DNA from 3 places in the Halobacillus sp. SY10 genome. Region 3 is predicted to be linked to each of the others. Evidence: riboswitches for the same ligand, from Rfam matches in the RefSeq annotation. Region 3 holds a riboswitch; each other region holds the start of a gene.

Region 1 (4,195 bases), 1.3 Mb from region 3:
AAACGGATTTTTAATTAACAAACGGTTTTTCGTTGTAGTTGAGTATAATCCAATATTCAGAAAATTAAAACCCCAAATGACAAAATTATTGGAATTTTTTATTTTCTCTACGGGTTCTCCCTGCTTTGTTTGAATGGGGACTATTTTAGTGGTAAAATTTTTGAAGGCTGAGCTTTAGTCGAGAAGTGAGGTGGAAGTTATGCAGGAAGACGCTTCGATGAAGATTGATGAAGTAGATAAAAAAATACTGGAATTATTGATTGAGGATGGACGCCTTTCCTATACGGAGATTGGGAAAACTCTCGATTTATCCCGTGTTGCTGTTCGTTCACGCGTCAACCAGCTGATTGACTGTGGCATAATTGAAAAGTTTACAGCTGTGGTCAACAGTGAAAAAGTCGGTAAACAAGTTTCTGCTTTTTTCGAAGTCGACTGTGAGCCCCGATCCCTCGTTGAGGTAGCCGAAAACCTCGCGAACAATCCTTATGTCGCCAGTTGCTATCAAATGACAGGACCAAGCACCTTACATATGCATGTGCTCGTCAAAGACTTCAAAGAGCTTGAATCTTTTATTAATAATGAATTATACGCATTAGAAGGAATTACCCGTGTAGAAAGTCATACGTTATTACGCCGGTTTAAGAGCAGGAGCGGCTTGAAACTATAAAAAAGGCAGGTTATCCACAAATGGATAACCTGCCTTTTTTATGAAATAGTTAATGATATGATGGTAATTCCAAAAAGCATAACAAAACATCTCAATTTATGTATGAAAAATTTAAATCAAATCCGTAAGGTAAGTGCTATAAAAACGTAGGCTTGCGCGTTATCAACTTGTAACGTTTCAATCACTAATTATTTGTTAATAAGAGTGTGATGATCTACCTATTCATATAATAATCTCTTAGAACTACTTAACTAAAAATAACGCAGCTCTTTACTAAACAAAAGAGCTGCGCTTTCCTCCTAGTTTTTTTCCGCCTAGAGTTAATATAATTTAAGAGTTGAACGAACAAAACAATTATTGCTTATCATTAAATCCATATAAATACTCCACCAACTTGCCAAATTCATCATCAGAGGAACACTCAATTTGTAGATCAATAAAGGTCATCACAACTTCTTCATCTTCAAACGGGAAATGGCTGTTATCTACATTGGTTAGGATGTCCCGCTTGGATAATCCCTTTTTAAGTAAAACATCAACGGCCTGCTTCATCGAAGATACTTCTGCCATGTGTATGCCCCCTTATTTGATATCTTTCCTCACTTCTAAACTCTCTTGTCAGGTTCTTTTGACTGTTAGTAATAGCGAGGATGACAAGAGTTAAATTCTTGTACTAAATATTTACTACACTATTGATCCAAATTCCTGCTCCTCCTAGAAAAAACGACTTTGCAATTATGAGTAAACCTAGGTGGTAATCAAAACATAAGTCTTCAAAAACATAAACACATTTATAACCTAAAAAGATACGAAATACTAGTGAAAACCACTGCTGTTAAGCTATCTATTTGTTTTCTCATACGTTTGAGAGCATACGCTAAATAAAATAAATTTTCACACTTTTCTACAAAATTTATTGACACCTGCGCTTTGCCTTGCTAACATGGCACTTAACCAAATAACGAAAGAACATCTTATCCAGAGAGGTGGAGGGACTGGCCCTGTGAAACCCGGCAACCGCTATATTCATAGCATGGTGCCAAATCCTACTGAGTGAACGCTCAGGAAGATAAGAGATTTACATAATCTCTAGCCTCTCTATCACTGATAGAGAGGCTTTATATTTTCCAATTGAATACTTATTTCTTATCCAGAGAGGCAGAGGGACTGGCCCGTTGACGCCCGGCAACCATCAAGCAACCGCTTGAAAAGGTGCTAATTCCTGCAGGAGATGATCCTGGAAGATAAGAAGAGCCAAGAGCCCTCTTCTTATTTTTGTGAAGAGGGCTCTTTCTATTTTTAAAAAAGGAGTGGCTACATAGATGAGTATCGTACTTTTAGATGGCATTCGAACCCCGTTCGGTAAATGGAAAGGGGCCTTGAAAAAGAAATCCGCAACAGAACTTGGATCGCACGCGTTAAACGCGTTAATTGAGAAAAATCCGATAGCCAAACAGGCGGATGGTGTGCTGCTTGCCCAAGTGATCCAGGCTGGGGGCGGCCAAAATCCTGCCAGGCAAGTCGCTTATAAGGCAGGGGTGGAGATCGATACACCTGCCATCACATTGAACAATGTCTGCTTAGGCGGGATCGCTACCATCGCAGATGCTTCCCGAAGACTGCAATTGAATGAAGGAGAATTATACGTCGTCGGCGGATTCGACTCGATGACGAACGCACCTCACACCGCTCCTGTACGGGCTTCTTCAGGACTCGGTCATAGCATGCTGAAAGACACCTTACTAAACGACGGTTTATGGTGCGCCTTAACGGATGTATCGATGGGTGCACTTACCGATGAGAAAAACCGCTCCTATGAAATCAGTCGAGAGGAACAGGATGAATATGCCGCTCTTTCCCAGCAGCGAGCAACAGAGGCTCAAGAAAAGGGATGGCTGCAGCCGGAAATCGCTCCTTTTTCATGTTTGCTTGAAAAAGATGAAGGCGTACGCAAAGGAACGACAGTAGAGAAGTTATCCAACCTCTCCCCCGCCTTTTCCAACGAAGGCACGATTACGGCAGGCAATGCTTCTCAAATGACAGACGGGGCAAGCGTTGGGATCGTTACCACGAAAGAGAAAGCAGAATCACTCGGTCAGGATCCGTTGGCGGAAATCATCGATTGGTCCGAAATTGCCGGGCCAGATCCAAGTTTACAAACGAAACCATCGCAAGCCATCCAAGAATTATTAGACAGACATCAATTGACGACGGACGATATCGATCTGTTTGAAATCAATGAAGCGTTTGCCAGTGTGGTGATCGCCAGCTGCCGGGATCTTGATATCGATTATGACCGCGTCAATGTTAACGGTGGTGCGATCGCTCTTGGTCACCCTTTAGGTGGCACTGGATTCCGACTTGTTTTGACTCTTGCCCATGAACTCAAACGACGTGGCGGAGGAAAAGGCATCGCTTCCCTTTGCGGCGGTGGCGGACAGGGCATGGCCCTCTTCATTGACGTTCCTCATTCATGACTCGAAAGGAGACAAATCCAATGACTACATCGATTACAGCTCAGCGTTCCCCTTATCTTTGGGAACCAACGAGCGAAAGAATAGAACAATCACATATCAAAGCTTTTGCTGAATCTACCGGTCAGCCGCTTTTTCCATATGAACGGTTCCATCGCTGGTCCGTTTCCCACCTTTCTGAATTTTGGTCAGCCGTTTGGGATTATTCAGGAATTATCGGAGAGAAGGGTGACCGTGTGTTTATCCCTGGACCTTCGATGCCTGATAGTACATGGTTTCCGGAAGCACGGTTGAATTTCTCCGAAAACCTCCTGCGCGGTTCTCTTGATCGGACCGTGGCCTATGAAGCGAATGAGACAGGGGTTCATCGAAGCATTACTTTAGAAGAATTGAGGCAATCCGTAGCTAAAGCCCAGGAAGGGTTAAAACAGTTAGGTGTGCAAAAAGGCGATTGTGTCGCCGGAGTCACGACGAACGATATCCAAGGGTTGGTCGCTTTACTTGCAACCACTTCACTCGGGGCAACCTGGACCTCCTGTTCCCCTGACTTCGGCACGAAAGGAATCGTCGATCGCATTGGTCAGGTGAAGCCGAAGGTATTATTTGCTGCAACCTCTTATCAATATAAGCAGAAATCATTCGATATCGTGGACAAAATCAAACAGACGACAGAGCACTTGGATGGACTATCTGCACTCGTCACGTTCGGAGGCGAAACTTCTATAGAAGGACTCCAGTCTCTCTCCTGGGATGAGCTTTGCAACAATGATGCAGTAGAGCCGTCGTTCGAACCCGTGCCTTTTGACCACACCTTATATATTTTATATACATCAGGAACGACGGGGCTGCCGAAAGCGATCGTCCATTCGGTCGGCGGGACGCTCCTGCAACATGTCAAAGAACACCAGCTGCATTGCGATGTCCAGCAAGATGATGTGTTGTTCTGGTACACCAATACCGCCTGGATGATGTATCCATGGCTCGTTTCAGGGTTAGCCAGTGAAGCGGCGATTCTATTGTATGACGGTTCTCCCGTAAGGCAGGATTCCCTCAC
Region 2 (4,195 bases), 1.5 Mb from region 3:
ATCGGTTTTTCTGTCGCTTGTTGTGTGTCACCTTGCTTGAGAGCCTGATTAATCTGATAAACGATTAATTGTTCCATTAAGTATAAATGTTCTAAAACTTCAAGGATGGACCAACGATCTTCTTCAGGCTTGACGGATGCTTCTTGCTCTGAAACTTCTTCAACAAAATGGAGCAGTTCATTTCTTTTTTCATCTAAGCCATACATACAGATTCTCCCTTTCAAGTGAAGTTACATCGAGTCTATCACAACTCTTATAGAAGTTTCTTTCCCTAGCACCTCCAAAAATGAAACCTTTCACACGCCCTTCCGTATGTAAAGTTAGGAAAAGGAAGATTTTTCATGACCGGGTCATACAGATTATTCCAATTGTGCGGAGGCCACGGACTAAGGCTGCATTTCAAAGAGTATGCGTCTGAGGTGTTGGATTGGTTTGACAAGCATTTGGAGGGAGAATAAAAATCCTTATTTACAGTAGGGATTTGTCCGTCTTTATTGAATAATAAATGACGAAGGCTCATTAAAATCATAGCCACTAAGATCCGAAAACTTTAGGCCTCGATTTTGATCCATCGTGGTATAGAAGCAATGAGAAAGCATAAATAATCATAGAATACGCTAAGGAGGAACAGATGATGAGTGACTACTCCATTGATGAATTTATTAGAAAAACGAAGCAGGATGAATCCGAGAATGATTACTTTGAGCTGGAGACCCCGAGAATCCTTGAGGTGAATCTACTCGATCAAGTATGGGCTAAAGCAGGCGCGATGATTTCCTATAATGGGAACATCAAATTTGAAAGAGAGGGCATCCTTGAGCATGGCGTCGGTCGTTTATTTAAAAAAGCGATGACTGGTGAAGGGAGTTCTTTAATGAAGGCTACTGGCCGTGGTCGTCTTTACCTTGCCGATCAGGGCAAGAAGATTACTATTTTTGACCTGGATAATGAAACAATCACAGTGAATGGAAACGACCTTCTGGCATTTGAGCCGAGCATTGATTGGGATATAAAACTGATGAAAAAAGTGGCCGGGATGGTTTCGGGTGGTTTATTCAATGTAACCCTCAGCGGAAGTGGACGCGTCGCGATTACTTCGCACTATGAACCATTGACGCTGCTAGTTCGTCCAGGGGAACCTGTAATCACTGACCCGCATGCTACTGTGGCCTGGTCAGGGCACTTGGAGCCGAATTTCAGAACAGACATCAGTTTCAAAACGTTGATTGGACGCGGAAGCGGGGAGTCCATTCAAATGGAGTTTGAAGGCGATGGATTCGTCATTGTTCAGCCGTTTGAAGAAGTTTACACGACAGGCCAGAACTGAGCTGAAGCGGATTTTTTTACAGACAGGCATGAGCATGTTAAGCTCTGAATACAATGAAATCAAGAAAGACAAAACTCGATGTACAATCATTTGAAATTTTTAATCTGTTTTCCTTTACTTCGTTACAAAAACGTAGTACTATGGATACTAACAAAAATAAATAACGGAAACTTCTTATCCAGAGAGGCGGAGGGACTGGCCCTTTGATGCCCGGCAACCATCGAATCAATCTACGGATTGACGAGAACGGTGCCAATTCCTGTAGAATGTATTCACATTCTAAGAGATGAGAGGATCGTGCGGATATTAGCGACCCCTTTTCTTACTGGATAAGAAAAGGGGTCTTTTCGTGTAAGCACCATAACCGTCAAGGCTCTCGATAGAAGTTGCGTTAAGGGAAAGGAAAGATGTTAAATGGCAACAGCTATTTTCGGTGCAGGATGTTTTTGGGGAGTAGAAGCGTTTTTTGAAAAATTCGAAGGGGTTACAGAAACGAAGGTCGGTTATATTGGCGGCCATCTGGATAACCCGACATACGAACAAGTCAAAGCGGGCAAGAGTGGACACGCGGAATCTGTGAAAGTGAACTACGATCCAACCGTAATCACTTATGCAGAACTTGTAAATATCTTCTTTGAAGCTCACGATCCGACTTCCCGCAACAAGCAGGGAATCGACGTTGGTCACCAATACCGTTCTGTCATTTTTTATTCGGATGCAAGCCAGAAGTACATTGCTGAAGAAAAAATTAAAGAATGGGAAGGTAAAGGGATTTTCAAACGCCCGATCGTTACAGAAGTAGAAGAGGCCACAACTTTTTATGAAGCAGAAGAGCATCACCAGAAATATTTACAAAAGCATGGATCTGCCGCATGCTCCATTGGATAATAAGAAAGGACCCTTTCGCGAGGGTCCTTTTATATAGGTAAACCTTCTTAATCTTCTTTTTGCCTGGATGCATCCATGGCTTTTAAGAAATAGGCTGTAGGGAGAAGGATGCCGATTCCCGATTCAAGCAAGGCAAAGAAACGAGCCATCCCCACAGGTAACATGTCACCATAACCTACGCTCAACAAGGTTTCCCCACTGAAGTAAAGCAAGTCCAAAAAGGTTGGTTCGACAGGTTCCCGGGATGATAAACTAGTAACTAGAATGACTCCATCTAAAGATAGCAAATAGTAGAGGACCGTAAACCCTAGTAATACACCTGTCAGTACAAAAAATAATTGAAAGAAAAGTGCCGTGCTGAAGTAGCTTTTTCTGTATGTTTTATTCGTGAAAAAGTACACGAGATTCGCTGCAATGAAAATGACCGCAACGATGAACAGAGCTTGTACCATTTCTTCTTCTCCTTTATAAAAAAATTGAATGGCTATGTTAGCGTCCACTGTGTAAAGACGAGCAAGCCATTATAGAAGAACTCCTACCCTGTGTAGAAGTTCCCGTAAACATTGATTAAAAAATGTAAGGAAGGGGCTGGGCTTTTGTGGGTTAATGACGCGATTCTAATTGTGATGTGTATTTTCATGGTATTGGGTGCCCTTGATTATTATGTGCTTAATCACCGGCTATCTCTCGGGTGGCGTTTTTACGAAGCGTTTATGATGATGGGACCACTTGCTCTTTCGATGGTAGGGATCATATCCCTAGCACCCGTACTGTCCCAGTGGCTGGCCCCTGTCATCCGCCCGTTGTTTTTATGGTTCGGGGCGGATCCTTCGATGTTTGCATCCATGATGCTTGCTATTGATATGGGTGCCTACCCTTTGGCAGAATCTCTAGCTGTGGAAGAGGAAGCGGCCACTTTTTCCTGGGCACTCCTCGGTACGATGATGGGACCGACGCTTGTTTTTACAATTCCTGTTGCGCTTACGATTGTAAAAAAAGAAGATCGGCCTTTCTTTTCAAAGGGAATTTTAGCAGGTTTAGTTACGGTTCCGATCGGATGCTTTGTCGGTGGTGCACTGGCAGGATATGAAGCGGCGTGGATGTTACGTAATTTGACGCCGGCTATCTTGCTCTCCGGCTGTATCGGGGCGGGATTATGGTTGTTCACGAACATAACGATCCGGTTATTTTCTTATTTCGGAAAAACCATTGAAATCATCATCATTACAGGTCTTGCTCTCATTATTATCGAAACGTTGACAGGGTTCGTTGTCCTGCCGGGGATGGCTCCTTTATCGGAAGGGATCATCATCGTTGGAAGGATTACCGTTACATTAGCTGGTGCTTATCCTCTTGTCGCTTTCATCAATCAGCGGGGAGAGAGATGGATAGGACAACTGAGTGAAAGGTTAGGCATGAATGCTACGTCCTTAACAGGGCTGATCGCTTCTACGGCACATCACTTACCCATGTTAGCGACGATGAAAGATATGGATGAACGAGGGAAAACGGTCAATGCTGCCTTTGCGGTGAGCGGGGCGTTTGTCATCGGCAGCCATTTTGCGTTCGTGGCTAGTGTAGAAAGGGATATGATTTTCCCAGTATTGGTTGGTAAATTAACAGCTGGGGTATTAGCCGTTGGTCTTGCCTTATGGATGACGAGAGAGAGCAAATCAGTTTCTTCGAGTGTCGCACCCCTATATAATGAAAAGTGAATCCGCTGAAAAGGAGTTTTTTCATGAAGACAGAAATGAGAAAGCATTATAACGATTACATTGAAAAATTCAAGAAAGCAACTCCTGATGAAATACAAGAAAAAATGAAGAAGGCGATTGATGAACTTGAATCTTCAAATGATGGAGAAGGTTTGTCAGCAGGAGAGAAAGCGCCAAACTTCAACTTGCCTGACGCGAAGGGGGAAACGGTCGAGCTTTATGAACAATTAAAAAGTGGACCGGTCGTCCTTACTTTTTATCGCGG
Region 3 (4,195 bases):
ATGAAGCGAAGATCTTCACGGATGAGCATTTTGAGACGGAGCTGTCAGGTTTGTACTTGATCGGGGACTGTTCCGGGGAAACGCACTCCCTGTCTCAAGCGGCGGCGAGCGGAATTTATTTAGCCCGCATGATAGCTTAGCCTTTTACAATGAGGCTAAGCTATTTTCAACGGCTAGGATCGCTTCTCTCACCTGCGTTTGATCATGAATCCCCATAAGGTGGATCGATTCACTTGGCCGTGTGGAATAGTAGGAAATTGTCTCTATATCCTCCGGTGAATCAGCATCCAGATCCTTGAGTGATAAAGGCAGCCGCATGGATTTGTAAAAAGGAATCAGCTGCTTTATTTGTTCTGTTTTTCCTTCGAGTGCTAATTGTACGAGAATGCCGTAAGCAACTTTCTCTCCATGCAAAAACTTATGAGCCCCTGGCACTTTGGTCAGCCCATTGTGGATGGAGTGGGCACCGGATATTCTTCCGTAACCATCTCCAAAGCCTCCGACCATACCTCCTGCCATTATGATCGTTTCAGCGACACGTGTGAATGCAGTAGTGCATTGAGCTTTTTCATTGCCGTGCACGGCATTTTTTCCCTCCTGGAATAGAATGTCTCTACACAGTTTTGCAGCGTGAAGGGCCATTTCTAAAGGGACAGGCTTTTCTTTTATATGTCTCGTCAGAACATCGGCTTCATACCATTTGGCAATCGTATCTCCAATTCCCGCACGGAGATATTCGACGGGAGCATGAACGAGCATGGCAGGGTCGACGATGACCATGTATGTACTTCTCTTGTAGATCGTATATTCAATGAAATTGCCATTTTCATCATAAAACACACTCAAAGGTGTCCAGGCTGCACAATTGGATACGAGTGTAGGAATCAGGATGACTGGAAGATCAAGCGCCTCGCCGCACGCTTTAGTGAGGTCGAGAATTTTCCCGCCTCCGACACCGATCAAGACGTTCGTAATAGGAGAGACGTTTTCCTTGATCCTTGCCACTTCCTGATGGGTGCATTCCCCGTCATACGAAATGGTTCCGATGCTAAACGGAAATTCTGGCATATAAGATTCGGCCATGGCCCATGAATCTTTTCCGTGGATGATGGTCCCATGTTTGAACGGCTCATCTTTGATAAGTTCCGGTAATTCTTTCAGTATACCGGGTTCACACTTGTAAAAATTCGGAGATCCTTGAACATTTATAGACTCCATCTCAATCCCCCTTTCAAGATATGCCCATTATTATCCATACCTTAAAATTAAATGTCAATGTTGAAAAAATATAATTTAAAAAATTGAGAAAATTATTTACAAACCCTAATACATACGTTAAAGTGTTAAAACATAAACGAAAATTCTTATCGAGAGTGATGGAGGGAGAAGGCCCGTAGATATCACAGCAACCTTCCTTATGGAGTGGTGCTACATCCTTCAGAATGTCCTATTCTGGGAGATAAGAGTTTGGCAGTCTTTCATGCGAAACTCTCTCCCGTAAAGGGCGGGAGTTTTTTTGTAGGAACTTATTTAATCAGGGGGGAAGCCGATGATTTCATTGGAACAACTGAGCAAAGTCTATCAATCCAAGGGGAAAACCGTGATCGGAGTCGATGACGTCTCATTGGATATCAAAAAAGGTGAAATTTTTGGAGTCGTCGGGTACAGCGGGGCTGGGAAGAGCACCCTTTTAAGATGCATGAACATTTTGGAACGCCCGACCGAAGGGAAGGTCATGGTCGATGGAATCGATCTCATGACATTGAATTCCAGGGACTTGAGGAAGGCCAGACAATCAATCGGAATGATCTTTCAAGGTTTTCACCTCGCGATGGCGAAAACCGTTTTGGAAAATGTGGCATTCGCTCTAAAGGCGTCCGGCGTCAACCGCCAGGAAAGAAAAAGAAGGGCACAGGAATTATTGGAGCTTGTCGGTCTCTCAGATAAAGCCGATCAATATCCGGCCCAGTTGAGTGGAGGGCAGAAGCAGAGGGTGAGCATTGCGAGAGCGCTTGCCAATGATCCCAAGGTGCTTTTGTGTGATGAAGCGACCTCAGCACTTGATCCGAATACGACGCAATCAATTTTGAACTTGTTGAAAAGGATCAATCGTGAACTCGGCCTTACCATCGTCCTGATCACCCATGAGATGGAGGTCGTCAAGGAAATCTGCGACCGTTGCGCCGTTATGGAAGACGGAAAAATTGTTGAGCAGGGTTCTACATATGAAATCTTCGCTGCTCCTGAAAACGAATTGACGAAACGCTTCATCCAAACGGTGATTGACTTCCGTATCCCGGAAAAGATCCTTTCAGAAAGGAAAGGGACCATCGTACATATGACGTTCAAAGGGGACTCGGCCAACGAATCGATTGTGTCAGATCTCTTACAGGGGTATAACGTACGGGCCAATATTCTGCATGGGAAGATCGATTACATTCAAGACCAGGCTCTCGGTACCTTTGTGATGGAATTGACAGGAGAACAAAAAGTTGTCCACCGTGCCATACAAGATTTGAAAGAAAAGCTTGGAGAAGTGGAGGTGCTGCAAGATGATCGATCAGCTGATCAATCTCTGGCCAGAGCTGAATAAATCATTCATCGAAACACTGATCATGGTAGGCATTGGACTGGTCGTCGCTTTAATCGCAGGCCTTCCGCTCGGGTTGCTCTTGTTTGTGACGGACCGGGATTTGTTTCTCGAGAATCGCACCATTAAAAGCATCGTGGGCGTCGTGGTGAACTTAATTCGTTCGGTCCCGTTCATTATTTTGTTAGTGTTCTTATTCCCTTTTACTAATTTCTTGATTGGGACGACGACCGGTCCTGTAGCAGCTTCGGTCGCGCTTTCGGTTGCTGCCATCCCTTTTTACGCAAGGATCGTGGAATCGTCTGCACGGGACATTGACAAAGGGGTGATTGAAGCAGCCATTGCCTGCGGAGCTTCCCCTTGGCTGATCATCAAGGATATCATTTTCCCTGAAATTAAACCCGGGCTGATCAGCGGGTTGACTATAACTGCTATCAGTTTAATTGGATATTCCGCCATGGCAGGAGCTATCGGAGGAGGCGGAATCGGGGACTTGGCGATTCGATATGGTTACTATCGCTACGATAACTTTGTCATGTTCACGACCGTCATCCTGCTTATTGTCCTCGTCCAAATCGTGCAATACACCGGCGATTATATTGCCAAAACTGTGAAAAAGAATTGAATCATATTTAGGAGGAACCATCATGAAAAAAATCATTTTATTAGGCGTCACTTTATTATCGATCGCATTTCTCGCTGCATGCGGGGAAGAAGAAGAAAGTGCAGATGCTTCTGGAAAAGAAACGATTCGCTTCGGTGCTACTGCCGGACCCTACAGTGATATGGTCACGAAAGCGATTGCTCCACTATTAGAAGAAAAGGGATACGAAGTGACGAACAAGGAATTCACTGATTATGTCCAGCCCAACAAAGCCCTTGCAAACGGAGATTTGGATGCAAACCTTTTTCAGCATAAAATTTATTTAGAGTCTTTCGCGAAAGAAAACAACCTGGATCTATCTGAAGTCATCATTGTACCAACAGCCCCGATGGGAATCTATTCCAATACATACGAGGATATCGGAAGTATTGAAGAAGGAAGCACGATGGGCGTACCGAACGATCCGACAAACCTTGCTCGTGCATTGATTGTGCTTGAGGATGAAGGTCTTGTTGAGGTCGATGACAGCGTCGATCCATTACGCGCATCATTGAACGATATTACGAAAAATAAAAAGGATATCCAGTTTGTCGAAGTGGAAGCAGGACAACTGCCGCGTCTAGTCGATAGCGAAGATTTGTCCATGGTCCCAGGAAACTACGCATTGGCTGCGGGAATGGATCTCCTGAATGCACTGGCTCTGGAAGACATGCCTGATGATTACCGTAACCGTGTAGCCGTGAAAACGGAAGATCTTGATGCACAGTTTGTGAAAGATATTAAAGAAGTTGTGGAGTCAGAGGAGTTTGAAAAGATCATCGATGAAGAATTCAAAGGTTTCGGGAAACCACAGTGGATGAGAGAATAGAAAGGAAGGCTGACGTCCATTCGTCAGCCTTTTTTATGGTAATTTCTCAATAGGGCGGGATGAATCGTAAAATACGGCACTGTAAAGCACTCATGGTTTTGACTTTTCTTCTTCTTTGATAGGTTATTATCCT

The links. A riboswitch is a leader RNA that binds a small molecule or an ion and turns the genes downstream of it on or off. The one in region 3 is predicted to bind S-adenosylmethionine.
Region 1: it holds a riboswitch for S-adenosylmethionine, as region 3 does, so the genes downstream of both, ACJA3J_RS18350 (acetyl-CoA C-acyltransferase) here and ACJA3J_RS11945 (methionine ABC transporter ATP-binding protein) in region 3, are expected to answer to the same signal.
Region 2: it holds a riboswitch for S-adenosylmethionine, as region 3 does, so the genes downstream of both, msrA (peptide-methionine (S)-S-oxide reductase MsrA) here and ACJA3J_RS11945 (methionine ABC transporter ATP-binding protein) in region 3, are expected to answer to the same signal.

The regions. Positions count from the first base shown of each region.
Region 1 covers NZ_CP174345.1:3,598,260-3,602,454, forward strand. Annotated here, with positions in the region: gene ACJA3J_RS18340 (Lrp/AsnC family transcriptional regulator) at 218-667, shown strand; gene ACJA3J_RS18345 (hypothetical protein) at 1,022-1,237, opposite strand; SAM riboswitch class I at 1,639-1,743, shown strand; SAM riboswitch class I at 1,811-1,918, shown strand; gene ACJA3J_RS18350 (acetyl-CoA C-acyltransferase) at 1,990-3,144, shown strand; gene ACJA3J_RS18355 (acetoacetate--CoA ligase) at 3,165-4,195, shown strand, end outside.
Region 2 covers NZ_CP174345.1:828,551-832,745, forward strand. Annotated here, with positions in the region: gene ACJA3J_RS04155 (DinB family protein) at 1-206, opposite strand, end outside; gene ACJA3J_RS04160 (AIM24 family protein) at 635-1,327, shown strand; SAM riboswitch class I at 1,499-1,620, shown strand; gene msrA (peptide-methionine (S)-S-oxide reductase MsrA) at 1,742-2,215, shown strand; gene ACJA3J_RS04170 (ion channel) at 2,263-2,667, opposite strand; gene eutH (ethanolamine utilization protein EutH) at 2,812-3,930, shown strand; gene ACJA3J_RS04180 (peroxiredoxin-like family protein) at 3,954-4,195, shown strand, end outside.
Region 3 covers NZ_CP174345.1:2,338,541-2,342,735, reverse strand. Annotated here, with positions in the region: gene ACJA3J_RS11955 (NAD(FAD)-utilizing dehydrogenase) at 1-140, shown strand, start outside; gene ACJA3J_RS11950 (iron-containing alcohol dehydrogenase family protein) at 145-1,218, opposite strand; SAM riboswitch class I at 1,362-1,466, shown strand; gene ACJA3J_RS11945 (methionine ABC transporter ATP-binding protein) at 1,550-2,593, shown strand; gene ACJA3J_RS11940 (methionine ABC transporter permease) at 2,553-3,215, shown strand; gene ACJA3J_RS11935 (MetQ/NlpA family ABC transporter substrate-binding protein) at 3,238-4,062, shown strand.